One region of the Caballeronia sp. SL1002 genome, then DNA from elsewhere that is predicted to be linked to it. Evidence: predicted binding sites of a transcription regulator. Region 1 holds the regulator's gene; each other region holds the start of a gene.

Region 1 (7,427 bases):
ATCACCGGCGACACCGAAAACGGCAAGTCGATCAACGTCGTCAACAGCGCCTTGCCGCGAAACTCGAACTTCGCGATACACCACGACGCCGCCAGCCCGAACACGACATTCAGCGGCACGGCGATGGCGGCGGTGATTAACGTGAGCTTGATCGCCGACCACGCGTCCGGGTCCTTCAACGACTCGAAGTAATACTCGACGCCCTTGCTGAACGCCTGCACGAACACGGCGGCGAGCGGCACCACGAGGAACAGCGCGAGAAACATGAGCGCCACGCCGGTCAGCACCCAGCGCACGGCGCGCGGCTCGGTGACGGGATTGAGCGTATGCACTTCACGGCCCGCTCGCGCGGTCCCGAGCGGGGCGACGGCTTTCTGATCCGGCGAACTCATGGGCGGCTCCCTTCGACATGCAGCGAACCCGCAACCGCAGGCGCGGCCGGCCCGGCGCCGCCACGGCTCGTGCGCCGTTGCAGGAACCATTGCAGCGTGTTGATCAGGAGCAGCATCAGGAACGAGACGCACAGCATCACGACCGCGATCGCCGTAGCGCCCGCGTAGTCGTACTGTTCGAGCTTCGTGATGATGAGCAGCGACGTGATCTCGGACTTCATCGGCACGTTGCCGGCGATAAAGATCACCGAGCCGTATTCGCCGAGCGCCCGCGCGAACGCGAGCGCGAAACCGGTCAGAAGCGCGGGGAAAAGCGAGGGCAGCACGACGCGCCGGAACGTGAGCCAGCGCGTCGCGCCGAGGCACGCGGCCGCCTCTTCCTGCTCGCGCTCGAAGTCTTCGAGCACCGGCTGCACCGTGCGGACGACGAACGGCAGGCCGATAAACGTCAGCGCCACGAGCACGCCGAGCGGCGTGAACGCGACCTTGATGCCGAGCGGCGCGAGATACTGGCCGATCCACCCGTTGGTCGCGTACACGGCCGCGAGCGAGATGCCGGCGACCGAGGTCGGCAGCGCGAACGGCAGATCGACGACGGCATCCACCACGCGCTTGAACGGAAACTCATAACGCACAAGCACCCACGCGACCAGAAAGCCGAACACGGCGTTGATCAGCGCGCCACCGAGCGCCGCGGTAAACGTGAGCCGATACGACGCGACCACGCGCGGCGAAGTAACCGCGCGCACGAACTGCGCCCAGTCGAGCGTGGCCGTTTTGGCGAAAGTCGCCGCGAGCGGAATCAGCACCACGAGGCTCAAGTAAGCCAGCGTGATGCCGAGCGTCAGGCCGAAGCCGGGCAGCGCGCTCGGCTTGCGGAAAGTCAACGTCGTCATGCTTCGTTCATCCTGTTCCAGCGCGCCCGCCGTGCGTGAATGCCTGGCACGTAGAGCGCTGAGGGGTCACCGCCGCGAAATACAGCAGCGTCGCGGCGGCGTCGTTATGTGCGGTCGAGCCGCTTATGGGCACTGCTATTCTTTCGATGCTTCGGTCAGGCGATTCTAGACGCGGCGCGGGCATCGCACACACGACTCACCCGCGCAATGATTTACTGCGGCTGATAGATCGAATCGAACACGCCGCCATCGGCGAAATGCGTTTTCTGCGCCTTGGTCCAGCCGCCGAACGTATCGTCGACCGTATAGAGCTTCAGCTTCGGAAACTGCTTCGTGAGCGCGGCCGGCACTTTGCTGGAGCGCGGGCGATAGAAATTGCGCGCCGCGATTTCCTGCCCTTCCTCGCTATACAGATATTGCAGATACGCTTCGGCCAGCTTGCGCGTGCCATGACGATCGACGACCTTGTCCACCACCGCGACCGGCGGCTCGGCCAGAATGCTCACCGACGGCACCACGATCTCGAATTTGTCAGAGCCAAATTCTTTCAGCGACAAAAACGCCTCGTTTTCCCACGCGATCAGCACATCGCCCTGACCGCGCTGCACGAAACTCGTCGTCGCGCCGCGCGCGCCGGAATCCAGCACGCCGGCATTCTTATAGAGCGCCGACACGAATTCCTTCGCCTTCTGCTCGTTGCCGTTCGGCTGGTGCAGCGCGTACGCCCACGCCGCCAGATAATTCCAGCGCGCGCCGCCCGAGGTCTTCGGGTTCGGCGTGACAATCGACACCCCCGATTTCGCCAGATCGTTCCAGTCCTTGATCTGCTTCGGATTGCCCTTGCGCACGAGGAACACGATCGTCGACGTATAAGGCGACGCGTTGTCCGGCAGCCGCTTTTGCCAGTCGGCGTTGACGAGCCCCTTGCCCGCCAGCGCGTCGATGTCGTACGCCAGCGCAAGTGTCACGACGTCCGCCTGGAGCCCGTCCAGAACGGCGCGCGCCTGTCCGCCCGAGCCACCGTGCGACTGCTTGAAGGTCACGGTTTCGCCCGTTTCGGCTTTCCACTTCTTTGCAAACGCCTGATTGAAATCCTGATACAACTCGCGGGTCGGATCGTAGGAAACGTTCAGGAACGACGTATCCGCATGCGCCTGCGCGATCATTCCCGCGCCCGTCGCCGCACCCAGCACCAACGTTGCCAGCAGTCGCCGCGACCGCGCCCCGAAACCCGTTTTCAGACTAAGCATTCCCCGTTCTCCGTCGTTGTGAGTTGATGGAGCGAGTCTATCGACGGGCTTTCATTATTAAAAATAATTGTTCTTCATTTTTTAATACTCAAAAGTGGTAATGACGGCTGGGCGCGGCGTTGCGGCACGAAAACCGATGTTCGAGCGATCAAAATAAGGCGCGAAAACCCTTGCTCGCGAGGCTTGCACGCCGAACTTCAAGTAAAGCTTGAAATGCGCGAGATACTGTATAAAAATACAGTCACCTGTCCATCCATACAGTGCACCAGAGGCCTTGCCAGTGACAAAAATGAGCAAACTAACCGCGCGGCAGCAAGAGGTGTTCGAACTGATCCAGCGCGCCATCGAGCGCACCGGTTTTCCGCCGACGCGCGCCGAGATTGCCGCCGAGCTGGGTTTTAGTTCCGCGAACTCCGCCGAAGAGCATTTGCGTGCCTTGGCGCGCAAGGGTGTGATCGAACTGGCGGCGGGTGCGTCGCGCGGTATTCGTCTGCTTACGGGCAACATGGAGGACGCGCCGCACCAGTTCACGCTGCCGCACGCCAGCATCATGCAGTTGTCGTTGCCGCTTGTCGGGCGCGTCGCGGCGGGCAGTCCGATCCTCGCGCAGGAACATATCGCGCAGACCTATATGTGCGACCCGGCGCTCTTTTCGAGCCGTCCGGACTATTTGCTCAAGGTGCGCGGTCTTTCCATGCGCGACGCGGGCATTTTCGACGGCGACCTGCTCGCCGTGCAGAAAAAGACCGAAGCGAAAGACGGGCAGATCGTGGTCGCGCGAATCGGCGACGACGTCACGGTCAAGCGCTGGAAACGGCGCAAGGACGGTGTCGAGCTGATCGCCGAAAACCCGGATTACGAAAATATCTTCGTTGCGTCGGGCAGCGCGGAGTTTGCGCTGGAAGGAATCGCGGTCGGTTTGATTCGATCCGGCGAGTTCTAAATAGCGCGGGTTCGGACCAGCACGGCTGATCCGGGCGGCGCAATCCATCAAATCGATATTGCAAGACGGCGGCCGCACTCGCGGCGCGCCGCGGTGTGTCCTATTGTCTGGAGAAACATCATGGAACGATTCGCCCGTTTGTTGCCCTTCCGTCAGTTTGGCCGCCTGCGTCACTTGCGTTCACTTATGTCGTGCAAGCTGCGAACAGCTGCCGCAGACGTCGCGTCGGCCACGCCCGGCCTGTTCGATGAATTGCCGGCGCTGCCCTCACGCCAACCGGCGTTTGCGCGCGTTTCATTGAGTTCGTCGGTGCATGCACAGGCGGAACGGCGCGCGCCGGTGCGGATCTATCGCGGGGAATCGCGCGTCATCATGGTCGGCAATATCGACGAGGTGTCGCGCATGATCGACCGTTGTATCGACGAAGAACGTGCCGGTGTCGAGGGTGGGCTTTTCGCCTGATGGACTTCGGCTCGACTTCGGCTCGACCGCGGCGAGAAAGGACAAACGCAATTTCCGGGATCAAACGCGCACGAATGCGGTCCATTCAGGGACCCTGGTAATCAGAAAAGGCGCTCGACCGTATGACCCGTACCCGTAAGTCCGTTCTCGTCACGCTTGTACTCATCGTTGTCGCCGCGGCATGTGCGCTGTTGTACGCGTCGCCGTATATCGTGCTGGATCGCGTGAAGCGCGCGGCCGACGCGCGCGACGCCGCAACCGTGAATCAGTACGTCGATTTCCCCGCGCTGCGCGACAGTCTCAAGGAGCAAGTGTCCGGACTGCTGACGCGCCGTCTGGATATTCAAAAAAGCGGGAATCCGCTGGCGGTGATCGGCGCGATGATCGGTGCGGCGCTAGTCGGGCCGCTGGTCGATTCCTACGCCACGCCTGACGGCGTGGCCGCGATTCTCAACGGCATCCCGCCGCAAGGGAATCCTGGCGAGCGCCCGCCGCCGCCGGTCGCCGCGTCACCGGATGCGTCCGCCGCCCCGGCCAACGCACCCGCTCCGGCGTCTCCCGCGACCCACGCCGATGAAGCGCAAAAGCCGCCGCCGCAAACCGCGGCGGCCTATCGCGACGTCAACACGTTTGTCGTCACGTATCAGCACGGCGCGGGCGATGCGCATTATTCCGCGATCTTCCGTCGCACCAACTTGATTTCGTGGAAGCTGGTCGCGGTGGATCTCAACGGATAGCGGCAAGCTGAGCCGTCGAAAAAGCACGCGCCCAGCGGAAACCAAACGCGCTAAACGCTGGCTTCGGCTGTGCGGGCGGCTTTGCGCGCGGCATCCTCGGCTTCAGCGGCCTCTTCCGATTCACCCGCCGCGCACACGGCAACCAAAATGCTGCACGAGACGCGATCGAGCAGCGGCGTATTACCCGCGCCCATCCACCAGCGCGCCAGTCCGTTACGGCAGCGATGCCCGACCACGACCAGATCCACTTTGAGCGTCTCGGCGAGATTCGCGATTTCATCGATCGGATGACCGAACGCGAAGTGGCCCTGTGCGGGCAAGCCGCGTTCGGTGAGCCAGTCGACGCCTTCCTGCAGGATGTCGCGCGCGGCATCCTCGAAACGGCCGCAGGCCATATCGGTCAAGAGGCCCGCGCTTTGTGCGATGCTCGAACGCATATCGACCACCGCGAGCACATGCGTCTCGGCTTTCAGTTCGATGGCGAGGTTCGCGCCCTGCCGGAGCGCCTTGCGGCCTTCGCGGGTGCCGTCGTAACAAAGAAGGATTTTCTGGTAGCTCGCCATGATGGTTCTCCTCGCCCCCGGGAATTCGGCGCGGCGTTGCCTGCATGATCGTGCGTCGCCGCTGGCATGGCAACGATGGAAAACGCTGATGCGTCGAAACGCGTCCGAAAGGTTGAAGCGGGGTTCGTGCCAGGCGCGCGCCAGCCTTGATCGATAGGGCTCCTCGCGCTGTTCGCCAATGCTTCGTGCACGACACACCGTCGCCATGCGCGCATCGGGTGCGCCACGGGTCCGCGCGAGCGCCGCCGTGGTGCGTGCATTAAACTAGCCCGCTCGTCCTTCTTCCAAAAAACGCAGGCTAAAGGCATGTCAGACGTAGCAGATTCAACGGCTTCCGGCGTCGCCGCCATCGAATTTTCGGACGTCCGGAAACATTACGGCGACAAGGTCGTCGTCGACGGGCTTTCGTTCAATGTTCAGCGCGGCGAATGTTTTGGGCTACTCGGCCCGAACGGCGCGGGCAAGACAACCACGCTCAAGATGCTGCTCGGCATCACGTCGCCGGACGCCGGCCGGATTCGCCTGGTCGATGAGCCGGTTCCCGCGCGTGCGCGCTTTGCCCGCCGGCGCGTCGGCGTCGTGCCGCAGTTCGACAATCTCGATCCGGATTTCACCGTGCGGGAAAATCTGCTCGTGTTCGGCCGCTATTTCGGGATGAGCGGCGGCGAGATCGCGGCGCTGGTGCCGTCGCTGCTCGAATTCGCGCGGCTTGAAAGCAAGGCGGACGCGCGCGTCGGCGAGTTGTCGGGCGGAATGAAGCGCCGCCTCACGCTGGCGCGCGCGCTCGTCAACGATCCGGACGTGCTCATCATGGACGAACCCACGACCGGCCTCGATCCGCAGGCGCGGCATCTGATCTGGGAAAGGCTGCGTTCGCTCCTCGCGCGCGGCAAGACCATTCTGCTGACCACGCATTTCATGGAGGAAGCCGAGCGGCTGTGCGACCGGCTTTGCGTGATCGAGGAAGGCCGGAAGGTGGCGGAAGGCCGGCCGCACGAACTGATCGAATCGGTGATCGGCTGCGACGTGATCGAAATTTACGGGCCGGATCCGGACACGCTGCGCGACGAACTCGCACCGTTCGTCGAGCGGATGGAGATCAGCGGCGAGACGCTTTTTTGCTATGTCGACGATCCGCAGCCGGTGCATCAACGCGTCAAGGGCCGTCCCGGCGTGCGCTATCTGCATCGTCCGGCGAATCTCGAAGACGTTTTTCTGCGCCTGACCGGGCGCGAGATGGTGGACTGAGCACACGATGGACACCCTGAACCAGCACACGAACCCAGAACAACCGGCGCTTTCGCCGGAACGGACAGTCGGCGAAGGCATCGCGGCGGCCATGCCCGCGAACGCGTCCAACTGGATGTCGGTATGGCGGCGCAATTACCTTGTCTGGCGCAAGCTCGCGATCGCCTCGATGTTCGGCAATCTCGCCGATCCGATGATCTATCTTTTCGGCCTGGGTCTTGGCTTGGGCCTCATGGTCGGGCGGGTCGAGGGCGTCTCGTACATCGCGTTTCTCGCGGCGGGCACGGTGGCGTCGAGCGTGATGATGTCGGCGAGCTTCGAGGCGATGTACTCCGGTTTTTCGCGCATGCACGTCCAGCGCACGTGGGAGGCGATCATGCACACGCCGCTCACGCTCGGCGATATCGTGCTCGGCGAAGTGGTCTGGGCGGCGAGCAAGTCGATGCTCTCGGGCGTCGCGATCATGCTGGTCGCGGGCGTGCTCGGCTACGCGAGCTTTCCGTCGATGCTCGCCGCGCTTCCCGTGATCGTGCTGACCGGGCTGGCGTTCGCGAGTACGGCGATGATCGTCACGGCGCTCGCGCCGAGCTACGACTTCTTCATGTTCTACCAAACGCTCTTGCTCACGCCGATGCTGCTGCTCTCCGGCGTGTTCTTCCCGCTCACGCAACTGCCGCCGCTCGCGCAACACGTGTCCTGGCTGCTGCCGCTGTCGCACGCGGTCGAACTGATCCGGCCCGCCATGCTCGGCCGTCCTGCCGGCCACGCGCTGCTTCACGCCGCCGTGCTGCTCGCCTACGCGATCGTGCCGTTCTTCGTGTGCGCGCTGCTATTCCGGCGTCGGATGATGCGTTGAAAAAAGGCCGCCGGGCGCAATGCCCGGCGGCCTTTTTTGCTTGATGCGTCAAACCTGAAAACGCACTACTTCACCGGAAA
Region 2 (7,427 bases), on a different contig from region 1:
GCGGGGTTGTCGTCGACAACCAGAATGCGCCAGCGCTCAACATCGACATCGACACTACGGTCGGTCCACAACGCACATTTTGGGGAATGGGAGACTGATTGCATGAGCGCTCGATAAATTCATCTGAGCGAAAGCAGAGCATTTTTCGCGCCAGCGACAAGCGATCTCGCCGCCGGCGTCGTGCAATTTCTATTCGGATTCGCCTTTTTTAGGCTTGCGACGCTTGCTCACCGATTCGTCGTCCGAGCGCAGTTTTGCGTTCGCCTGCACGAGCAGACTGGCGTCGCTCTGACGCAGCGCGCGGTCGAGCGAGGCGAGCGCATCGCGCAATGCGGCCTTTTCCGTCTTGCCCAGATGCGCCGGCCCGGCTTCTTCAACCAGCTTCCCCTCCTTCTCCAGACGTTTGAGAAGCTTGGCGCCGAAACGGCTGTCGATCGACTTCTCGCCGAGCAATTCGCCGATCCGCGCGGCAAGCTGTGTCAAGCCGGTTGCTGTCGTCTGCGTGGGTTCGTCTTGTTCGTCGCGCTCATCCACCGTTTTTCTCCCCGAATTCACCAGGCGCCCGAGCCGTATCGGCCGCGGAGACCGCCTTGCGTGGCGATAGGTTATCGCCAGAATGTGACAAGAATGTGTTCGTTTCCTCAGACCGAGTCAAATGTTTTTCGGGACGGGCAAAGGGGTGCGCGCGGCGCGCGGCGATGTGAAAATACCCGTCAAACGCCCAACCAAAAAGCCGATGACGCCTCCCACCGCCCACTCGCCGAGCCCCGGCCTTCCTCGTTACGGCTCCGATTTTTCGGGGCTGGTCTGCGGCTTTCGTTTCACCCGGGACGAGTGCGGCGTGCCGATCGATTCGGACGGCGCTGCGGTATGGATGGCACAGCCCGAGCCGGCCCATGAATTCCTTTGGCTCCATTTCGATCTCGCCAATAGTTCGAGCGAACGCTGGATCCGCACGCACCTCGGACTGCCCGAAACATTCTTCGAAACCTTACGCGACGGTTCACATTCGACGCGAATCGAGCATCAGGAAGGCGCACTGCTCGCCGTCATCAACGATGTCATCTTCAATTTCGAACTGACGCCCGCGGAGATCGCGACGCTTTGGGTCTACACCCATCAAAAACTGCTGGTGACGGCGCGGCTGAAGCCGCTGCGATCGGTCGACACGCTCCGTGAATCCGTGCGGCGCGGCGAAGTATTTCGCTCGCCCGCCGAACTGCTCACGCATCTGCTGCGCGATCAGGCCGAATTGCTCGTGCAAATCGTCCGGCGCACGAGCGTCGAACTGGACGGTATCGAAGACCGCTTTCTCTCGATGCGCGCGCCCACCAGCCGATCCGACCTCGGCGCGATGCGACGCGTGCTGGTGCGCCTTCAACGACTGCTCGCACCGGAGCCCGGCTCGGTTTTCCGCCTGCTGGCGCGGCCGCCGCGCTGGCTGCAACTGCACGACGTCCAGGATCTTCGCGACGCGACCGAGGAATTTTCGCTGGTGCTCGGCGATCTCGCCGGGTTGATCGAGCGAATCAAGCTGCTGCAGGAAGAAATCGCGACGCGTCTCGATGAACAAAGCAACCGGACGCTCTTCACCCTGACGCTCGTCACCGTGCTCGCGCTGCCGATCAATATCGTCGCGGGCTTTTTCGGGATGAACGTGGGCGGGATTCCGTTTGCCGAAAACCGTCACGGCTTCTGGCTGATGGTGGTGATTGTCGCGACCTTTACCGTGCTCGCCGGATGGTGGGCGTTCCGGCGCCGGCGCGAGCGCGTCTAGCGTACGCATTCAGCGTGAAAATCGAGCGTGCAAGTTCAGCGTTCAAAGCGCACCGCGAAGAACCGCGCAAGGCGGTTCTTTGCGGATGCTGCTGGAATCAGGGCGCGGACGCCGGCTTCGCTTTCGACGCATCCACCTTCTTCTGCGCGTCCTGGAGATTTTGCGGGTAGTTGGTCTGGCTGCCGCCCGGCTGATAGCCGTTCTTCTCGAGTTCCTTCAGTTCCGCGTTTTTCTTGTCGCGTGCCGCCTTGCGCTGAGCTTTCTTGCTCGGCTTAGCGACGGAGGCAGCGGTATCGGCGGCGGGCGTCTGCGCCATTGCAACCGGCGCCCAGGCGAGCGCGAGGCCGATCGATGCGGCTATCGCTACGGAAACCACTCGGATTCGAAGCATCAGGCAATCTCCAAAGAGAACATCGGTCAATTCAAACTCAGGGGGAACCGGTGAGGCGCGATTCGGGAGCCATCATCGTCGGACCATATTAACCAAGCGCGATGCACGCGACAATCGACCATTTGGCATAAGCGTTTCGCACAAACAGGCACGCGGCGCCAAAAGCGTCAGACGCCGCGCCGGAAGTCGAGGGCGACGGCGGCGAACGCCGCGAGCTTGCCGATACATTCGACTGCCGTCAGGGCCGCCAGCAGCCGCGAGCGCTCATATTCGCCAGGAATTTCGGGCGCCATGGCGAGCACGCTCATCAGGCAGACGAAGAGAAACGCATAGCGCGCGAACCGCGAACCGCGCAGCGAAAATCCGACGATCGCGAATAGCAGCGCTTTTGCCGCAACGATGGCGGCGACCTCCTGCACGTCGCTGCTGGCGTCGAGTTCCCACGGCAATTCCACGACCGACCACGCAAGCACGAAGCACTTCGACGCCTGAGCGAAGCTGCTGACGCCACTGCGTTCATTTTCCTGCGCCGACGCGGACGGCGCGCCGGCTTGGCGTTCGAGCGGCCAAAGGTTCGCGGCGGACGAATCATCGTGGGAAGGCGGTCGGCGCATGACGGTTCTCGGCGGGCGTTGCGTTGACCGGCGCGAGATCGTCGCAGCCAGCAAAGCGCGCCGGCGGGTAGACCAGCGCGAAGGGTCGCCGCACGCGGTCGGCGCGGCATCTCGATTCAGCGTAGTCGATCAAAAAGAACGCGTCCTGAAGGGCGTCTCTACTCTCCGCAACGGCTTCCAATGAGCAAAATGCCCGTCCCATAAGGCTCCGGTGCGGTTCGGCCGACCACTGAATCCCGAGGACACCGTCTGCCTCGGTACTCATCCCGATGGACAAGTCATAGACGCTCGCGCGATTTACATTGCATTGCAGCATGAGTGTCGTTTCCCGGCGACGAGCGTTTCTGGAAGCGCGGATGGACGTTTTCTGGACGCTTGAAGCGCACATTCCGGCGTACTTGAACCATTTGGCCAACTCATCATTTCGAGCTTGCGTTGCAGTTCCGAACACGTAGAATACTGTATAAATGTACAGTATTGGTGGATTTATGGAGTTGCCCGAAAAGCTGGAAATCCTCGCCGACGCAGCCAAATACGACGCGTCCTGCGCAAGCGGCGGCGCGCCGAAGCGCTCATCGCGCGGGGTCGAAGGGCTTGGCGCCAGCACCGGCGCGGGCATTTGCCACAGCTTCACGCCGGACGGGCGCTGCGTGTCGCTGCTGAAAATCCTGCTCACCAATTTTTGTCTGTATGACTGCCAATACTGTGTGAACCGGCGTTCGAGCAACGTGCCGCGCGCGCGGTTCACGCCGGAAGAAGTGGTCGATCTCACGCTCGATTTTTATCGGCGCAACTATATAGACGGCCTGTTCCTCAGCTCGGGCATCATCCGTTCTTCGAATTACACGATGGAGCAACTCGTGCGCGTGGCGAGATCGCTGCGCGAAGACCATCAGTTTCGCGGTTACATTCATCTCAAAACCATTCCCGACGCAGACCCGCAACTGATCGCCCAGGCGGGCCGGTACGCCGACCGGCTGAGCGTGAATATCGAATTGCCGACCGAAGTCGGCTTGCAGCGGCTCGCGCCGGAAAAAAGCGGACGCACCATCAAACTTGCGATGGGTTCTATCCGGCTCGCGCAGGAAGAAGCGCAAAGCGAGCCGCGCGCACCGCGCTTCGCGCCCGCCGGGCAAAGCACGCAGATGATCGTCGGCGCGGATGAAACCGACGATCGCACTATTCTGTCGACCGCTGAAACGCTTTATGGGTCGTATCGGCTGAAGCGCGTTTATTACTCGGCGTTCAGCCCGATCCCGGACAGCCCGTCGGGGGTGCCGTTGCAGCCGCCGCCGCTATTGCGCGAGCATCGGCTGTATCAGGCTGATTTTCTGTTGCGCGGTTACGGTTTTACGGTCGCCGAACTGCTCGATACCCCCGGCAACCTGCCGCTCGACGTCGATCCGAAACTGGCCTGGGCGCTGTCCCATCGCGAAAATTTCCCCGTGGACGTGAACCGCGCGCCGGTTCGCATGATCGCGCGCGTGCCAGGTATCGGCATGCGCAACGCTAAACGCCTCGTGGAATTGCGCCGCTCGCGCCGCATTCGCTACGCCGATCTCGCGCGGCTGCGCTGCGGCATGGCGAAAATCAAACCTTTCGTCGTCACGGAAGATTACCGGCCCGCGCTGCGTGAAACGCCGTCAGAGCAATTGCGACGCGCGCTCGCCGCCGCGCCGCAACAGCTCGCGCTGCTCTAGCCCCAAACGCGCCATGGAAGTCATCACCATCCAGGACGATTTTCAGGCGTGGCGAACGGCTGCATTAGAGGCGCTCGGACGCAAAACGCGGCCGGAAGAAATCGAATGGCGCGTGCCGGACGGCGACACGCTGGATCCTTCGCTCTTCGATCCCCCCGGCCCGATCCAGCGTGGAGCGCCGGTCGAAAGCGCGTCGGTGCGGGTATCGAAGGAATTCGGCGCGCTGCTGAACGACGCCGCGCATTTTCGGGACGCCCAGCGCTGGGGGTTCCTCTACAAAGTGTTGTGGCGCTGGGCGTCGGGCGACCGCGCGACCGCGTCCGCCGCCGACGAAGACGGCGCGCGGCTTTATCGCATGGCCAAAGCGGTGCGGCGCGCGCAGCACGACATGATCGCTTATGTGCGATTTCGCCAGCGCCCGCCGGAACTCGGCGCGCCGGAATACGTGGCGTGGTACGCGCCGGACCACGACGTGCTCGAATGGGGCGCGGAGCATTTCACGCAGCGCATGGGGCGATCGACCTGGCTCATCACCACGCCGCACGGCGCGGCCATGTGGAACGGCCAGGCGCTCCGGCTCGAAAAGCGCCGCTCGGTGGCCGCCGACCATCTGCCCGACACGCCCGACGAAGCCGAATCGCTCTGGCTGACCTACTACAAGAGCATCTTCAATCCGGCGCGGCTGAACGAGCAGGCGCTCGCTCAGCACATGCCCGTGCGCTTCTGGAAAGGCTTGCCCGAAGGCGCGCTGATTCCGCAGATGGTGAGCGACGCGCGAACCGGCGCGCAGCGGCTTGCGCAGACGCGCGAAGTCGGCGCGCTCGAAGGAAAAGCCATCGCGGTCGACGCCGAACAGGCGCAGCCGAATCGCGCTGCGCCGTCGTCGCTCGATGCATGCCGGCGTTGCGATCTCTGGAAGAACGCGACGCAGGCCGTGCACGGCGTGGGTCGCAGCGACGCGCGCATCATGCTGCTCGGCGAGCAGCCCGGCGATCACGAAGACCTGAAAGGCGAGCCGTTCGTCGGTCCGGCGGGCCAATTGCTCGACGACGCATTGCGGCGGGCATCACTGCCGCGCGCCGACGTGTATCTGACCAATGCCGTCAAGCATTTCAAGTGGGAGCCGCGCGGCAAGCGGCGTCTGCACAAGACGCCCGCGCAACGCGAGGTGGACGCGTGTGCGTACTGGCTCGAAAAGGAACTGGAGACGATCGACTCCCGCGTGATCGTGACGCTCGGCGCAACGGCGCTCAACGCGCTGTTCGGCAAGCAAGCACGGTTGCAGAGCTATCTTGACCGCGTGACGACGCACGGGGGACGGTGGGTGGTCGCGACATATCACCCTTCGTACGCGCTGCGTCAGACCGATGAAGCGTCGCGCGAACGCACACTGCTCGCGATTGTCGACGCGCTCGAGCGCGCGCGCATCCTCGCGAAAGAGCCGCCGCCAGGTGCCTGACGCATCGAGTTGCTAGAAGCCGAGATCGGAAAGACCCGGGTGATCGTCGGGACGGCGGCCGAGCGGCCAGTGATACTTCCGGTCGGCTTCCTGAATCGGTAAATCGTTGATCGACGCATGCCGGTGTGTCATCAGCCCTGCCTCGTTGAACGCCCAGTTCTCGTTGCCGTAACTGCGAAACCAGTGCCCCGAATCGTCGCGCCATTCATAGGCAAAACGCACGGCGATCCGCGCATCCGTGAAAGCCCACAGTTCCTTGATGAGCCGGTAATCCAGTTCGCGCGCCCACTTGCGTTCGAGAAAGCGCTCCACGTCCGCGCGGCCGGTCACGAATTCCGCGCGGTTACGCCAGCGCGTGTCCTCGCTATAAGCCAGCGCAACGCGCTTGGGATCGCGGCTGTTCCAGCCGTCTTCTGCAAGACGGACTTTCTGTTTCGCGGATTCGAGATCGAACGGCGGAAACGGCGGTTTGCTTTCCATGAACCCTCCTGAATTTTCAACAGGTAGACAGATTTGTCTACTGACGCACTCTAGCGCACGGAGACAGACCTGTCTACAATCGTGCACATGGCTACCGAATCCGTTATTTCCTCCGACACAAACACCGCCGACCTCGCGCCGCCCGACCGCATCCTGCTCACCGCGCACGACCTGTTCTACCGCGACGGGATCCGCGCGACCGGGATCGATCGGGTGATCGCGGAATCGGGTGTCGCGAAGAAAACGTTCTATCGGTACTTTCCGAGCAAGAACGATTTGATCGTCGCGTTTCTGGCGTATCGGCACGAGCGCTGGATGACGTGGTTCCGCGAAGCGTTGCAGCGCCATGGCGCGCGGCCTTCGTCGCTCGTACCCGCGCTCGCGGAATGGTTCGGCAGCGACGCGTTTCGCGGTTGCGCGTTCATCAACGCAGTTGTGGAAGTGGGCGCGACGGTGCCGGATGCCGTCGATATTTCGCGCCGCCACAAACAGGATATGACCGACGCAATCCGTACTTTGCTGCCCGCTTCCTCGCGAACGGCTCGCGCCGACGCGCAGGCGCTCGCGGTGGCGGTGGATGGTGCGATCGTCGGCGCGCAGTTCGAGGACACGCCGGCTGCTGCGTTGAAAAGCCTCGCGCGACTGGTGCGCGCGGTCGCGCCCGAATGAGCGACATGACCAGGCAACATCACAAAAAGAAACACCGGCGCGAAGGCCGGTGCGAGCAAAACGGTTGAGAGAACTCAACCGACGAGCGTTTCAACTCAGCGCCGCATTCAGATAGCCGCGCTTACGCCAATTTACCGCGCAAGCACGATCTGCGCGATGATGCCCGAGGCCGCCGCGACCAGCAGGTAATCGCCGCCTACGCCGACCCATTGATAACCACGCGGCGGCTGGCGCAAGCCGTAGCCGCGCCAGTCGTCCACCACATACTGGCGGTCGCGATAGTCGCGCGGCACGCGGTCACCCTTGCGCCATTCGCCATGATCCGGGCCGTCGCCGG
Region 3 (7,427 bases), 540 kb from region 1:
CGATGATGATCGGCGCCGCGCCGTTCGGCGTGATCTTCGGCACGCTCGTGACCGCGAGCCCGCTCGCGCTCTGGCACGGCCAGTCGATGTCGCTCGCCGTATTCGCGGGATCGGCGCAATTTATCGGCGTGGGACTGATTGCCGCGCACGCGAGTTTCGCCGTGGTCTGGGCGACGACGTTCGTCGTCAATCTGCGCCATCTGCTCTATTCCGCAACGCTCGCGCCGTACGTCGCGCATTTGCCCGCGCGCTGGCGTCTCACGCTCGCCGCGATGATGACCGACGAGGTTTTCGCCGTCGTCTATGCGCATTATCGAAAGCGCGCGCCGGGCGAAACCGGGCCGTACTATTTCTTCGGCTCGGGCCTCGCGATGTATCTCAACTGGCAGCTCTGGACGCTCGCCGGCTTGTTGTTCGGCGCGGCTTTTCCCGGCTTGCAGGCGCTCGGCCTCGATTTCGCGATGGTCGCGACGTTTATCGCGATCGTGGTGCCGCAGCTCGTCGCCGTGCGGTTTATCGGCGCGGCGTTCACCGCGGGCGTCCTGTCGTTCGCGTGGCAAGCGTGGCCGTACAAGCTCGGTTTGCTTGCGGCCGTGCTGGCGGGCATCGCGGTGGGCATGGCGCTGACGCTGATCGGCGATAAGCGCGCCGGCCGCGCCCGTCCGCCGCGCGCAGCCAAGCCGCATCACAAGGAGCGCACGCAATGAGCGCCGTTCTGCACACGATGTTTTCGAGCTATGTCGTCCTGATTCTCGGCATGGCGCTCGTCACCTACCTGATCCGCGCCGCCGTGTTCGTGCTCGGCGAGCGCCTGGCGTTTCCGCCTGTGGTCCAGACCGCGCTCGGCTTTGTGCCGGTGACGGTGCTGACCGCGATCATCGTTCCGATGACCGTGTCCCCGCACGGCGGCGGCGCGGAAATCACCTGGCGCAATCCGCAACTCATCGCCGCGCTTGCGGGCGTGGCGGTGTGCGTGGCGACGCGGCGGCCGCTAGTGACGATCGGCGCGGCGCTTGCCGTGTTCTTCTTCTGGCAATTGGTAGTGATCGCCTAGGAGCGGCGACGATAAAGCACTCAAGTTCCCGGCGCGAGTGCCGTAATAAGAGTCGAATGGCCCCGTCTACTCGGGTGCCGAAAGTATTTGCCGATCCCGATGTTAATTCGGGACGGAACCGGGAACACACATGGGTCAAATCACCCTCAATTTGCGGGAAGAGACGATCGATTCGCTGAAACGCGATTTCGAGTCGTTCATTCGTCTGTCGCTCAAATTCGATCCGCAGTTCATCACGCCGTCGTTCGAGGATTTCCTGCGCGCGAAGCTGCTCGACAATCCAACGCCGCTCACCGAGCAGGCCGTGCAGCGCATGCTGCAAAACGGCCAGTACGCGTGGGCAAAACGCGCGCTCGACAAGGAATTTCCGGAGGTCGTGGAGATTCTGATCGGTCAGGCGGCGGAACACGGTTTCAGTTTTGCGGTGCGGTCCGACTGGAAGGCTGAGGATCTGGTGAAGGCATCGCGAGCGTGGGCGACGGCGATCGTGACGGAGGCGAAGGGCGACGAGTCGCAGATAGATGCGTTGGCGGCGCAGATGAAGGCGGCGGCGATGGACATTACCGAGGTCGAGGCGAAGATGCAGACGCCGGCGTGGCGGCTTGCGGATTCGTTGCGGCAGCGCGTCTACGAGACGAAGATCGCGGTCGAGCATAGTGTGGGATCGAATGCGCGGGAGAAGCTGGGCGAATTGCGATGTTTGTTGCGTCTGGGCATCTTCCACGGTTCGATCCAGAAGCAGGAAGCGCAGCAAGTGCTGGAATATTTGCGCTCGCTGAAGCCGGATTTGTTCATAGAAGAACCCTACGACGGCTTCACGCGCTTCGCGTCCTGGCTCCGCGCGATCTTCGCGCCCCCGGCGCGAACGCCGAAACCATCGCGCGCGCAGCGATAAAGAAAGAGAAGCAAACGGCACAAGCGCCAGGCCCGGAAAGCCCCAACGTCCGAGCGCAGCGAGGATGGAACTGACAGGCGCTGTGCCAATTCGAATAACTGCGCGATATCCGAATCGGCTTGCGCGCCTATCCGCGAAATTATGAGTGGTGGACACTTGGGCGGATAAGCTGCTTTCTTTGGTTACTTTCTTTGGTTACTTTCTTTGCAGCTAGCCAAAGAAAGTGACTGCCGCCCCGCACAGGGGCATCGCTAATAGATCAAAAAGAAAGCAAGTTTCCCGGCAGCGCAAAAAGACAGTCACTCCCACATCTTCTTAAGCCGCGCAGCGATATCGACCTTGGCCCGCGCGGCAGCAGCAAGCCCCGAAGCAGTAGGCGGCCCGCCGCGCAAAACAACAGGCCAAGCGGCAGCATCAAACCGCGCCAAAAGCTCCGCAGGAATAAACCGCGTCCGCGAAGCCCAAACATGCCGATCCCCGAGATGCGCCTGATTGTGCACATAAAACCGCTGCGGCGTAACGATGTGCAGATCCTCCTTGGCGCGCGTCATCGCGACATATAAAAGCCGCCGTTCCTCGTCGATCTCAGCTTCGCTACCGGTCCCGAGATCCGAAGGAATACACCCATCGACGCCATTCATCACGAACACATTGCGCCACTCTTGCCCCTTGGCCGAATGGATGGTCGAGAGAATCAAATAATCCTCGTCGATCAACGGAACACCGGATTCATCACTCGTGGCATCGGGCGGATCGAGCGTGAGTTCGGTCAGAAACCGCTCGCGCGTCGGGTAAGTGGACGCGATGCTTTCCATCTGCAGCACGTCGCCGTGGCGGATCGCGGCGTCTTCGTGATTGCGCTCCAGGTGCGGCTCGTACCAGCGCCGGATCATCTCGAATTCAGCGGGCCAGCCGCTCTCGCGGCCGCACACTTTCGCCATCATCGCGACGAACTGCGGCCAGTCCTCGCTCGCGCGCGCCGGCGCGGCAAATCCGGCGAGCGCGCGCGCAGTGTCTCCCGCCGCGACCTGATCGAGCACGCGGCCCGCGATCGCCGGCCCGACGCCCGGCAGCAGTTGCACGACACGAAACCCGGCCACGCGATCCCGCGGATTTTCCGCCCAGCGCAGCACCGCGAGCACGTCTTTGACGTGCACCGAGTCCAGAAACTTCAGGCCGCCGAACTTCACGAAAGGAATATTGCGCCGCGTCAGTTCAATCTCGAGCGCCGCGCTGTGATGCGCGGTGCGAAACAGCACGGCTTGCGACTTGAGCGTCATGCCGCCCTCGCGCGCTTCGAGCACCTGCTCGACGATATAGCGCGCCTGATCGGCTTCATCGGCGACGGTGACGATGCGCGGCTTCTGCGCCGACGCCTTGTCGGTCCACAAATTCTTCGTGAACCGCTCGGCGGCCAGTCCGATCACCGCGTTCGACGCTTCCAGAATGGGCTGCGTCGACCGGTAGTTGCGTTCTAGCGTCACGCATCGCGCGGGGGGATCGAAGTGAGCCGGGAAATCGAGAATGTTGCGCACCGTCGCGCCGCGAAACGAGTAGATCGACTGTGCGTCGTCGCCGACCACCGTCAGGCCGCGCCCGTCCGGTTTCATCGCGAGCAGGATGGACGCCTGCAGACGGTTGGTGTCCTGATATTCATCCACGAGAACGTGGTCGAAACGGTTCGACAAGTCCGCCGCGATCTCGGGCTCGGCGGCGAGATGCGACCAGTAGAGCAGCAGATCGTCGTAATCGAGCACGCTTTGCGCCTGTTTTGCGTTCACGTAAGCGGCGAACAGCGCGCGAAGATCGGCTTCCCATTCGCGGCACCACGGAAACGCCTGATCGAGCACGGTGGCGAGCGACGCGCCCGTGTTCACCACGCGCGAATAAATCGCAAAACACGTGGATTTGGCCGGAAAACGCTTTTCTTTCGCCGACAACCCGAGTTCGTGCCGCACGAGATTCATCAGATCGGCGGAATCCTCGCGGTCGTTGATGGTGAACGACGGCGACAAGCCGACGAGATCGGCGTAATCGCGCAGCAAACGCGCGCCGATGCCGTGAAACGTGCCCGACCATTGCAGCCCTTGCGCGATCGCGGCCTTCGAGCCGAGCGCGTTGATCGCGATGCGCGTCACGCGGCGCGTCATTTCCTGCGCGGCGCGGCGTGAAAATGTGAGCAGCAAGATGCGATGCGGATCGGCGCCCTTCACCAGCAAATGCGCGACGCGGTGTGCCAACGTGTTGGTCTTGCCCGACCCCGCGCCCGCGATCACGAGCAGCGGCCCGCCGATCCGGTCCGCCTCGTCCGCGCCGAACTCGACGGCCTCGCGCTGGGCATCGTTGAGCTTCGAGAGATAGGGGAAATCGGCGGGAGCGGGTCGGTTGAGCGTCAGCACGGGTGGCTTCGAGGGAAAGGTGACGCACACTGTATATCCATACAACCCGCGTGTGCAAGTCCTTGGCGCGGCAGGCTTTTGGCCCTAAAAACGAAACGGCCCGCACGGGCGAACCGGGCGGGCAATCGGCGTTCGTTTTGCAGCGTTCAAGCGGACTGCAACGGCTTACTGGGCTTTCTTCGCGTTCTTCAGATTCGCATCGGCGGCGGCTTCGTTCGCTTCCGATTGCGATTCGGTCTTCTTCTTGTCGGCCTTAGCCTGGGCGACGTCGGCGTCCTTGTCGGCTTGCGCCTGCTTCTTCGCGGCCTTCTTGTCGGCGTGCGTCATCGGCGCGGCGGTGCTCGACGATTGTGCGAACGCAGCGCCCGCGGCCGTGGCGAATACGCCGGCCAGAAGCAACGCGCTGAGTTTTTTGCTGGTCGATGTCATGTTGGTGCTCTTCTATTCGAGTGTTATTGGCATGCTGCACGGGTTGCTGCACGGGTTGCTGCACGGGTTGCTGCACGGGTTGCTGCACGGCAAGCTGGACGAAGCTCCATGCCTCGTCCAGAGACGGCTATCAATGTTCCAGCGTCGGGTGATCCGGGCCGTTCGGCTCGGCAGCCTTCAGTTCGGCGGTCGCGGCTTGCTTGTCGGCCTTGCGGTTGATCTTGGCGTTGCTCAGTTCTTCCTTGTACTGCGCCTTCGCCTGTTTGTTGGCGGCGTTGCGCGCGTCCTTCGAAGCCTTCTTCGATGCCTTGTATTCCGCGTTCGCCTGTGCGTTCGCGTTGCGCTTCTGAACCAGCGGGTCCGTCGGCGCGGGCGCGACCAGGTTCTGCGGCGGCGGCGTCACGCCCGGCGCGCCCTGCACTTGCGCGGACATCTGGCCGGCGTCGGCGCCGGGAGTGGCCGGTGTCTGCGCGAAAGCCGCAGTGGAGATGGCGATAAAAGCAGTGGTGCCCAACAGCAGGTTTCGAACTTGAGTCATCTGTAGTTCCTTTTCCGGTTTGTCTTTGATCCGCGAGCGAGCCGCAATTCAACGCGATGCCGTAGTACTTCTAGCGTCTTGCGGGCTGCCCGCCTTCTTCGAGTTGAGAACGACCGGGACTGCATCGATCATAAGGATTGACCCGCCGCTCGCCTGTCAGTTCGCGAAAACCAGTCATTGTTACCGAAGGTTTCATTTCCTGACATTTGGGAAAATCAAAGTTCACGCAAGCGGCAGTGCGCCGTCGGTACAGCACGGCGCATGCCCGCGTGGCTTATCATGGCGATCTTGCGGCGCGATGCGCGGGATTCGTCCAGTGTCCGCCGCCGCTTCGGGCATCCGCCCGCGCGCCTTCCTGACCCCCAAGAAAACTCCGCCATGCCGCAACTCGAATTCGCCCTGACCGGCGACTACGTCGAACTTCACAATCTGCTGAAACTGATGGGCCTCGCCGACAGCGGCGGCTCGGCCAAGGCGCGCGTCGCAATGGGCGACGTGAAAGTCGACGGCCGCGTCGAATTGCGCAAGACGTGCAAGATCCGCGCGGGCCAGACCGTGATGCTCGATGGATCGAAGATCAAGGTGCTCAAGCCGGCTTGAGCCTCGGTCAGCGATCGCGCGGGCGCATCGGGCAGAGATTCGCCATCGGTGGTAACGTCCCTCAACCGTCGACGCCCGGCCGCTGTTGCGCCGCTTCGGCGGCGTTTGCATCCTCTCGTATCGTTAGATTCAGCCCCGAAGTTCGTTTCAGGCGCGCCGCCCTACAGCCGCTCGCGCCCTCTCGTTTTTCCCTTGCTGGCAAACCGGCGCTCCTCGCCCGAGCGCTCACTCGTCCAGCAAGCCAATCACGCTCAATGCCCCAAAAGGAGCCTCTCCATGTTCAAGACGCTAGGTTATTCCGCCGAATCCGCCGACGCGCCGCTCGGCCCGTACTCGTTCGATCGCCGCGACACTGGCGCGCATGACGTTCGCATCGACATTCTGTATTGCGGCGTCTGTCACTCGGACCTGCACACGGCGCGCAACGAATGGCAGAACGCGGTGTATCCGGTCGTGCCGGGTCACGAGATCGTCGGCCGGGTGGTCGAAGTCGGCGCGGAAGTGACGAAGTTCAAGGTCGGCCAGCTCGCGGGCGTCGGCTGCATGGTCGATTCGTGCCGCACGTGCGCCAGTTGCAAGGAAGGCCTCGAACAATATTGCGAAGGTCCGGAAGGCTTTGTCGGCACGTACAACGCGCCGGACAAGCACACCGGCAAAATGACGATGGGCGGCTATTCGAAGTCGATCGTCGTCGATGAAGCCTTTACGCTTCAAATTCCCGAGAACCTCGAACTCGCCGCCGTCGCGCCGCTGTTGTGCGCGGGCATCACGACGTATTCGCCGCTGCGCCACTGGAACGTGCAGCCGGGGCAGAAAGTCGGGATCGTCGGGCTGGGCGGCCTCGGCCACATGGGCGTGAAGCTCGCGGCGGCGTTCGGCGCGCATGTCGTGCTGTTCACGACGTCGCCGAGCAAGATCGAGGACGGCAAGCGTCTCGGCGCGCACGAAGTGGTGGTGTCGAAGGACGCGGACCAGATGGCGCAGCACGCGAACAGCTTCGATTACATCCTGAACACGGTCGCGGCGTCGCACAACCTCGACCAGTTCGTCACGCTGCTCAAGCGCGACGGCACGATGACGCTGGTCGGCGCGCCCGAGCATCCGCATCCGTCGCCGCAGATCTTCCCGTTCATCTTCAAGCGCCGGTCGCTGGCCGGTTCGCTGATCGGCGGGATCGCGGAAACGCAGGAAATGCTCGACTTCTGCGGCAAGCACGGCATTACGTCTGACATCGAGATTATCCCGATGGACCAGATCAACACGGCCTACGAGCGCATGCTGAAGAGCGACGTGAAGTACCGTTTCGTCATCGACATGGCGACGCTCAAGCAATAAGCTAGTCGTCTTTCGTTCCAATTTCGGTTTCATTTCAGTTGCTGGAACGAGCGGGCGGTGCGGAACCTGAAACGGTTTCCCGCACCGCCCGTTGCTTTTGCTCCACGCGTTCCGCGCTTTTATTCCAGTCCGAAAACGCGGCGGCTGCACGGGTATCCTTTCCGGCGCGCCCGCCTC
Region 4 (7,427 bases), 1.2 Mb from region 1:
ATAGAACTTCGTGTTTTCTTGAACCGCTTGTTTCTTCAGATTCTTTTCAGATTCTTTCTTGCAGATTCTTGGCCTGATCGGGCCGATTTCTGGCTTGTTCCGTGCATGTTCCGTGTTAGCCGCGGTTCGTCAGGTTTTCTCGCCCGAGTTCTCTACGTTCTCCGCATTCGCCTTACGCTCGTCTCGCTCGTCTCGCTCGTTCGCAAACCATCGCGGATAAAACTGCCTGACCGCTTCGCCATCGAAACGCAACGCGTTGCATCGGCCAAGCTGAAAAGGTGGTTTATCGGGAGATTCGGACTGAGTACCCCGCTCCCCGCCAGGACCACCGCTGTTCGTGTCCCAGACCTCGCCCGCAAATGCCTGGATTGCGGCTGTCGGCAAGACAGCGCACAACTCGGTGAGATGCGTGCAACCGACGGTACCCGCCAGAAGGCGAGTGACGTCGCGGCGAAAATTTTGGAGGAGATTGAGTCCGACGAGCGCGCGGTAGGCAGAATTCGACGCTGCACAGAGACCGCCATAGGGCGCCCATTCCGAGGACGCGTTGGCGTCGACGATGGTGAGCTTGCGGTCGATGGTGATGCGCAGCCAGAGTTCATGGATCGGCAGGCCAAGAGGCCGGACGCCCGACGCGAGGTGAACATCGCGCGGCTTTTCATCGGTTAGACAGGCTTCGATGTCCCACAGACCGTCTTCGCGCTCGAAAGCTTCCAGCCGAATCGCGCGACGGTGGCGCAATTGTCGGGAAACGGTTGGAGTAAGCGGCATGCAGGATGGAAGGCCGGAATCGGAAAACCCTTAAATTTTAGCATACTGAGTATTTGTCGCTGGAGCGGGTTTGATGCGCGACGGCTTACGGCGCGTTGTGCGCCCGGAAGAGTGTCGCAGACGGAAGCCTGCGACAACGCTCGAAACATGGTTTCGACGCGGCGCGCGGCGTCCTGACATACGGGATTGAATGCGGCCGGAAGCCTTTGGACGAGAGGCCGACTGGCTATTCGTCGAACTCGTCTTCGCCGCCGCCCTTGAGCACTTTGACGATCACGCCGCTCGAAAAACCCCGCGCCGCCAGGAACCTGCCCTGCTTCGCGCGCTCGGCCGAAGTTGTGGGCGGCTGACCGAACTTTTTGCTCCAGACCGCGTGGGCGCGCGCGAGATCCGTCTGCTGCAACTTCACGCCGACTTCCTCGATCAACGTATCGCCCACTGCGTGCCGCTTAAGTTCATTGACGATCCGGCTTGCGCCCATCCGCCCGGCGCGCCTGTGCACGATACTTTCGACAAACCGTTCGTTCGACAGCCAGCCCTCGCGTTCGAGCGTATCGAGGAGCGTTTCCAGCGAATCGGCTTCCTCGACAAATGGCACGAGCTTGCGCGAAAGTTCAACACGACTGTATTCGCGACGCGATAAATAACCGAGCGCGCGACCTTTCAGCGATCGCTGCGGACGCTTGCTGGCCTTGGCTTCGGGATTCACGTCCCGGGCGCTCGGCGCCTTGCGGCGGCCCGGGGCAGAACGGCTATAAACAGCTTCGACAAATTCGGGCTCGGCGTCGGGCGGTTGTGCTTCCGGGGCGGGCGCGCATTGTTCGAAGGGCTCGAACGGGTCGGCTTCGTCGAAAGGATTGGCGTGGGCCATGCCTTCGTGCGGCGACGCGCTTCGTGGCGCGCGAGCGGTCGCGGTCGCGGGTTGGGCCTTTAGGCTCAGCTCTTCGCTGACCATCTTTCGGGCGCGTTCCAATCGCTCGTTTCTCGCCAGCTTTTCCGCACTGGTTTCCGGACGGACATTGGCATCTGCATCGCCTTCCACGAGATTTGCAGGAGCGCCGGCGTTTCCCGCGTGCCGAGCCGCGCCAAGTGCGCCATCCCGCCCAAAGGTGCGCCCGCCTGATTCGTCGCGCGCGAACGCGTCGCCAGAAATGCGACGCGCCGGCACAGATCGCTCTGTGCCGGCGCGTTTTCCAAATGAGCTACCCGAAGAGCTACCCGAAGAGCTACCCGAAGAACGCCCGAAGGAATTTCCCGCTGAACTACGCGAGAAGCCCCCCGATTTCGGATACGTTCTTTCGCTGCTTCGTTCGTAACGATCGCCAGTTTCGGTTTCGGCTCCAGCTTCCGCAGAGCTGCCTGCGCTCGCCTCACCGTCACCGTCACCGTCACCGTCGCTCGATGTGCGGTTCCGGTCATCACGGCGGCTAAAGCTACCGCCGACTTTCGATGACCCAAACCGGCTCTTGCGCATGATCGTCCGCTATCTCGCTCTTACTCTTCGTCCGCAACTTCGACGCCCGGCGCGAACGCCTCGGCCATTGCATTGACGCCGAGCGACTCGCGAATCTTGTTCTCGATTTCACGCGCCATCTCGGGATTTTCGCGCAGGAATTCACGCGCGTTGTCCTTGCCCTGACCAATCCGCTCGCCGTTGTAGCTGTACCAGGCGCCCGCCTTGTCGACGAGTTTCGCCTGCACGCCGAGGTCGATGATTTCGCCCTGACGCGAGATGCCTTCGCCATACAGAATGTCGAAGATCGCCTCGCGGAACGGCGGCGAAACCTTGTTTTTCACGACCTTCACGCGCGTTTCGTTGCCGATCACTTCGTCGTTCTTCTTGATCGAACCGATACGGCGAATATCGAGACGCACCGACGCGTAGAACTTCAGCGCGTTACCGCCCGTGGTGGTTTCCGGATTACCGAACATCACGCCGATCTTCATGCGGATCTGGTTGATGAAGATCACCAGGCAGTTCGTGCGCTTGATCGTGCCGGTCAACTTGCGCAGCGCCTGCGACATCAGACGAGCCTGCAAGCCCGGCAGCGAGTCGCCCATTTCGCCTTCGATTTCAGCCTTCGGCACGAGCGCCGCAACCGAGTCGATCACGATCATGTCGATCGAGCCCGAACGCACCAGCGCATCTGCGATTTCCAGCGCCTGCTCACCCGTGTCCGGCTGCGAAATCAGCAGGTCCGACGCGTTCACGCCGAGCTTTTGCGCGTACTGGACGTCGAGCGCGTGTTCCGCGTCGATAAACGCCGCCGTGCCGCCGATCTTCTGCATTTCCGCGATCACTTGCAGCGTCAGCGTGGTCTTGCCCGACGATTCCGGACCGTAGATTTCCACGACACGCCCGCGCGGCAAACCACCGACGCCCAGCGCGATATCCAGCCCGAGCGAGCCGGTGGACACCACTTGAATATCCTCGACCACTTCGCCCGCGCCGAGACGCATGATCGACCCTTTGCCGAACTGCTTTTCGATCTGGGAAAGCGCGGCAGCCAGCGCCTTGCTCTTTTCCGGAGTCATGCCAGCCGGGCCTTTCTTGCTTTCTTCCATGAATCGTCCTTTGCTATGATGAACGGCGTCCGAGGCGTGCGCGCGGGCTTCGGCCCATCCAGCGCACTGAATTCAGACACTGTATAAAAAAACAGTGGTTTTTGCAAGCCCGATTGTCGGGGCGCTGCATTTTAATGCGCCTCGCGAACCGCGTGAAAACCACGAGAACACCTGGAGACCGCCGCGCCGGGCGAAATGCGGTGCCGGCAATGCCTTTTGCGCACACTACGATGCGAATCCTCATTGCCGAAGACGACAGCATACTCGCGGACGGCCTCATTCGATCACTCCGCCAATCGGGATACGCCGTCGATCACGTGAAGCACGGCGTCGAGGCCGATAGCGCCCTTTCGATGCAGACTTTCGACCTGCTGATCCTCGATCTCGGCCTGCCGCTCATGTCAGGCCTAGAAGTCCTGCGACGCCTGCGCGCCCGCAATTCGCAGATGCCCGTCCTCATCCTGACAGCCGCCGACAGCGTGGACGAGCGGGTGAAAGGCCTCGACCTCGGCGCCGACGACTACATGGCGAAACCGTTCGCGCTCAACGAACTCGAAGCCCGCGTGCGCGCGCTCACGCGGCGCGGCGCGGGCGGCGGTCCGACCGTCGTGCGGCACGGCGCGCTGTCGTTCGATCAGGTCGGCCGAATTGCCTATATCAACGAGCAGGTGATCGAATTGTCCGCGCGCGAACTTGGCGTGCTGGAAGTGCTGCTCCAGCGCGTCGGCCGGCTCGTCTCCAAGGAGCAACTCGTCAACCACCTGTGCGAGTGGGGCGAGGAAGTCAGCAACAACGCGATCGAAGTCTATGTCCACCGGCTGCGCAAGAAAATCGAACCGGGCGGCGCGCGCATCATGACCGTGCGCGGCCTCGGCTACAGCCTCGAAAAAGCGGCGGCGAACGCACCAGCCGTGACCGAAAGCCCGGCGCCCGAACCGCTCCCCGCCAGCCCTCACTATAAGTAGACCGCTCATGGCGTCGCCCGCTTCCCCCGAGCGCGCGGCCGCGCCCCGTTCGCCGTCCGCCGATCCCGACGCCACCCGCGACGCGCGCTACGCCAATCCGTTCGCGCCGCCCGACGAACTGGAGCCGGACAGCGCGCCGCATCCGCGCTCGCTGTTCGGCGAAATCCTCGACTGGATGCTCGCGCCGCTTTTGCTGCTCTGGCCGATGAGCATCGCGGTCACGTATCTGGTCGCCAAGTCGATCGCGAACGGGCCGTTCGACCGCGCGCTCGAAGCCGATGCCTACGTGCTCGCGCGCCAGATTCAGCCGATAAACGGCGTCGCCGAGCTTCGCTTGCCCGACGCAACGCGCGATTTCCTGCGGGCGGATAACGTCGATAGCGTGTTTTTCCAGGTGCTCGGCACGCGCGGCGAACTGGTGAGCGGCGACCGCGACATGCCGCTGCCGCACGACGACGACCGTCCTCAGCCGGGCCTCGTCGAATTTCGGGACGACGTGCTGCGCGGCAACGATATCCGCGTGGCCTACACGACAGTCGACATGCCGACGCTCGCGGCGTCCGCCGCCACGCCGGGCCGCGCCGCCGTCCAGCCCGTGCTCGTGCAGGTAGCCGAGACGCTCGACAAACGCAGCCAGCTTGCCAACGACATCATCAAGGGCGTGATCCTGCCGCAGTTCGTGATCCTGCCGCTCGCGATCGTGCTGGTCTGGTTCGGACTCTCGCGCGGTCTCGCGCCGCTGCACGCGTTGCAATCGAACATCCGCGCGCGTCGTCCGGACGATCTCTCGCCGCTCGAAGCCGGGCGCGCGCCGCCCGAAATCGCGCCGTTGGTGGCGTCGTTCAACGATCTATTGACGCGGCTCGCGCAGAACATGGAGTTGCAGAAGCGGTTTATCGCCGACGCCGCGCATCAGATGAAAACGCCGCTCGCCGGCTTGCGGATGCAGGCGGAGCTTGCGTTGCGGCAGGACGCGCCGGCGGAAGTACACCGCTCGCTCGAACAGATCGCGACCAGTTCCGAACATGCCGCGCGGCTCGTCACACAATTGCTCGCCCTCGCCCGCGCCGAAAACCGGGCGAGCGGCCAGGTTTTCTCGCGCGTCGAACTGACCGATCTGGCGCGCTTCGCGGTGCGCGACTGGGTGCAGCCCGCGCTCGCCAAGCAGATGGACATCGGCTACGAAGAACCCGCGTATCCGGTCGAAGTCGAGGGCAACACGGTGATGCTGCGCGAAATGCTGTCGAATCTCATCGACAACGCCATCCGCTACACGCCCGCCGGCGGCCGGATCACGGTCCGCGTACGGACGGACGAAACGAACTCGCGCGTGGTTTATCTCGAAGTGGAAGACACGGGCCTCGGTATTCCGCCCGCCGAACGCGAGCGCGTGGTCGAGCGCTTTTACCGGATTCTCGGGCGCGAAGGCGACGGCAGCGGACTCGGACTTGCGATCGTCCGCGAGATCGCGAGCATGCATGGCGGCACCCTCGACATCGACGATCACGTGTACAGCGAAACGCCACGCAGGGCCGGAACGCTCGTCCGCGTGGGTTTGCAGCGGGTTTATCCTGCCGGGGATTAACCCTGAGCTTACGGCGCATCGCCCTCCCGCACGATTTCTCAAAGACACCCGTTACGCGGCGAAAACGACACAATGAAGGGACGTTACGCGAATAAGCGAAAATATCGACGCTTTTAGCTTAATCCGGGCCGCGAACCGCGCGTCAGAACGCCGTAAGTTTTCGCTCCAATAATCGATGCACGGTCAACACCACACGCCGACCGCATTCGAATATCAAAATCAGGAGACGATTCATGGCTACGGTTGAAGGGCGCATTTCCCACGCGCCGATGACGAGCGAGGAGAAGAAGGTCATCTTCGCCTCGTCGCTCGGCACGGTGTTCGAGTGGTACGACTTTTATCTGGCGGGTTCGCTCGCGGTCTACATCAGCCGAACCTTCTTCTCGGGCGTGAATCCGACGGCCGGCTTCATCTTCACGCTGCTCGGCTTCGCGGCGGGTTTCGCCGTGCGTCCGTTCGGCGCGATCGTGTTCGGGCGTCTCGGCGATATGGTCGGCCGCAAATACACGTTCCTCGTGACCATCGTGATCATGGGACTTTCGACGTTCGTGATCGGCTTCCTGCCGGGTTATGCGTCCATTGGCATCGCCGCGCCGGTGATTTTCATCGCGATGCGGCTGCTGCAGGGCCTCGCGCTCGGCGGCGAGTACGGCGGCGCGGCGACCTACGTGGCCGAACATGCGCCCGCCAACAAGCGCGGCGCGTGGACCGCGTGGATCCAGACGACGGCCACACTCGGCCTCTTCATCTCGCTGCTCGTCATCCTGGCCGTACGCACGATGATCGGCGAAGAAAAGTTCGGCGCCTGGGGCTGGCGCGTGCCGTTCATCGCGTCGATCGTGCTGCTGGGCATTTCGGTGTGGATCCGGATGCAACTGCATGAATCGCCGGTGTTCGAGCGCATCAAGGCCGAGGGCAAGACGTCGAAGGCGCCGCTGACCGAAGCGTTCGGCCAGTGGAAGAACCTGAAAATCGTGCTGCTCGCGCTGTTCGGGCTGACGGCGGGTCAGGCCGTGGTCTGGTACACGGGCCAGTTCTATTCGCTCTTCTTCCTCACGCAGACGCTCAAGGTGGACGGCACGAGCGCGAACATCATGGTCGCGGCGGCGTTGTTGATCGGCACACCGTTCTTCGTGTTTTTCGGCTCGCTGTCGGATCGGATCGGCCGCAAGCCGATCATCATGGCGGGTTGCCTGATCGCCGCGCTGTCGTATTTCCCGCTGTTCAAGGCGCTCGCGCACTACACGAACCCGACGCTTGAAACGGCGACGATGAAGTCGCCGATCGTGGTGATCGCCGATCCGAGCCAGTGCTCGTTCCAGTTCAATCCGGTGGGAACGTCGAAGTTCACGAGTTCGTGCGATATCGCGAAAAGCGCGCTTTCGAAAGCCGGTCTGAACTACGAAAACGTCGCGGCGCCGGCCGGCACGCAGGCGCAGATCAAGGTGGGCGAAACGGTCGTGGATACTTACGACGGCAAGTCCGGCGACGCGAAAGCGCTCGGCGCGACCTTCGACAAATCGCTCGCCGGCACGCTCAAG

The links. The regulator LexA, encoded in region 1, represses DNA repair genes until DNA is damaged. The targets are predictions, from matches to a motif close to ACTGTATNNNNATACAGT.
Region 2: AC3D25_RS28995 (putative DNA modification/repair radical SAM protein) is a predicted target of LexA. The motif match lies at 3,241-3,258, and genes of this name have one in related genera.
Region 3: AC3D25_RS11520 (ATP-dependent helicase) is a predicted target of LexA. The motif match lies at 4,377-4,394, and genes of this name have one in related genera.
Region 4: recA (recombinase RecA) is a predicted target of LexA. The motif match lies at 3,415-3,432, and genes of this name have one in related genera.

Annotation. Positions count from the first base shown of each region.
Region 1 covers NZ_JBYMUW010000002.1:1,394,040-1,401,466, forward strand. Annotated here, with positions in the region: gene cysW (sulfate ABC transporter permease subunit CysW) at 1-392, opposite strand, end outside; gene cysT (sulfate ABC transporter permease subunit CysT) at 389-1,288, opposite strand; gene AC3D25_RS09060 (sulfate ABC transporter substrate-binding protein) at 1,501-2,538, opposite strand; gene lexA (transcriptional repressor LexA) at 2,828-3,481, shown strand; gene AC3D25_RS09070 (hypothetical protein) at 3,602-3,943, shown strand; gene AC3D25_RS09075 (DUF2939 domain-containing protein) at 4,066-4,680, shown strand; gene AC3D25_RS09080 (universal stress protein) at 4,731-5,243, opposite strand; gene nodI (nodulation factor ABC transporter ATP-binding protein NodI) at 5,457-6,491, shown strand; gene AC3D25_RS09090 (ABC transporter permease) at 6,499-7,347, shown strand; gene gnd (phosphogluconate dehydrogenase (NAD(+)-dependent, decarboxylating)) at 7,413-7,427, opposite strand, start outside.
Region 2 covers NZ_JBYMUW010000005.1:1,023,175-1,030,601, forward strand. Annotated here, with positions in the region: gene AC3D25_RS28965 (response regulator) at 1-104, opposite strand, end outside; gene AC3D25_RS28970 (hypothetical protein) at 190-534, opposite strand; gene AC3D25_RS28975 (transporter) at 737-1,777, shown strand; gene AC3D25_RS28980 (DUF4148 domain-containing protein) at 1,875-2,168, opposite strand; gene AC3D25_RS28985 (hypothetical protein) at 2,336-2,782, opposite strand; gene AC3D25_RS28990 (hypothetical protein) at 2,757-3,098, opposite strand; gene AC3D25_RS28995 (putative DNA modification/repair radical SAM protein) at 3,271-4,482, shown strand; gene AC3D25_RS29000 (UdgX family uracil-DNA binding protein) at 4,496-5,941, shown strand; gene AC3D25_RS29005 (nuclear transport factor 2 family protein) at 5,954-6,421, opposite strand; gene AC3D25_RS29010 (TetR/AcrR family transcriptional regulator) at 6,509-7,090, shown strand; gene AC3D25_RS29015 (RcnB family protein) at 7,222-7,427, opposite strand, start outside.
Region 3 covers NZ_JBYMUW010000002.1:1,934,618-1,942,044, forward strand. Annotated here, with positions in the region: gene AC3D25_RS11505 (AzlC family ABC transporter permease) at 3-707, shown strand; gene AC3D25_RS11510 (AzlD domain-containing protein) at 704-1,054, shown strand; gene AC3D25_RS11515 (DUF4088 family protein) at 1,185-1,949, shown strand; gene AC3D25_RS11520 (ATP-dependent helicase) at 2,249-4,348, opposite strand; gene AC3D25_RS11525 (hypothetical protein) at 4,514-4,777, opposite strand; gene AC3D25_RS11530 (hypothetical protein) at 4,908-5,315, opposite strand; gene AC3D25_RS11535 (RNA-binding S4 domain-containing protein) at 5,694-5,915, shown strand; gene AC3D25_RS11540 (NAD(P)-dependent alcohol dehydrogenase) at 6,192-7,250, shown strand.
Region 4 covers NZ_JBYMUW010000002.1:236,263-243,689, reverse strand. Annotated here, with positions in the region: gene AC3D25_RS04025 (DUF2889 domain-containing protein) at 130-771, opposite strand; gene recX (recombination regulator RecX) at 998-1,726, opposite strand; gene recA (recombinase RecA) at 2,266-3,336, opposite strand; gene AC3D25_RS04010 (response regulator) at 3,567-4,301, shown strand; gene AC3D25_RS04005 (sensor histidine kinase) at 4,309-5,886, shown strand; gene AC3D25_RS04000 (MFS transporter) at 6,120-7,427, shown strand, end outside.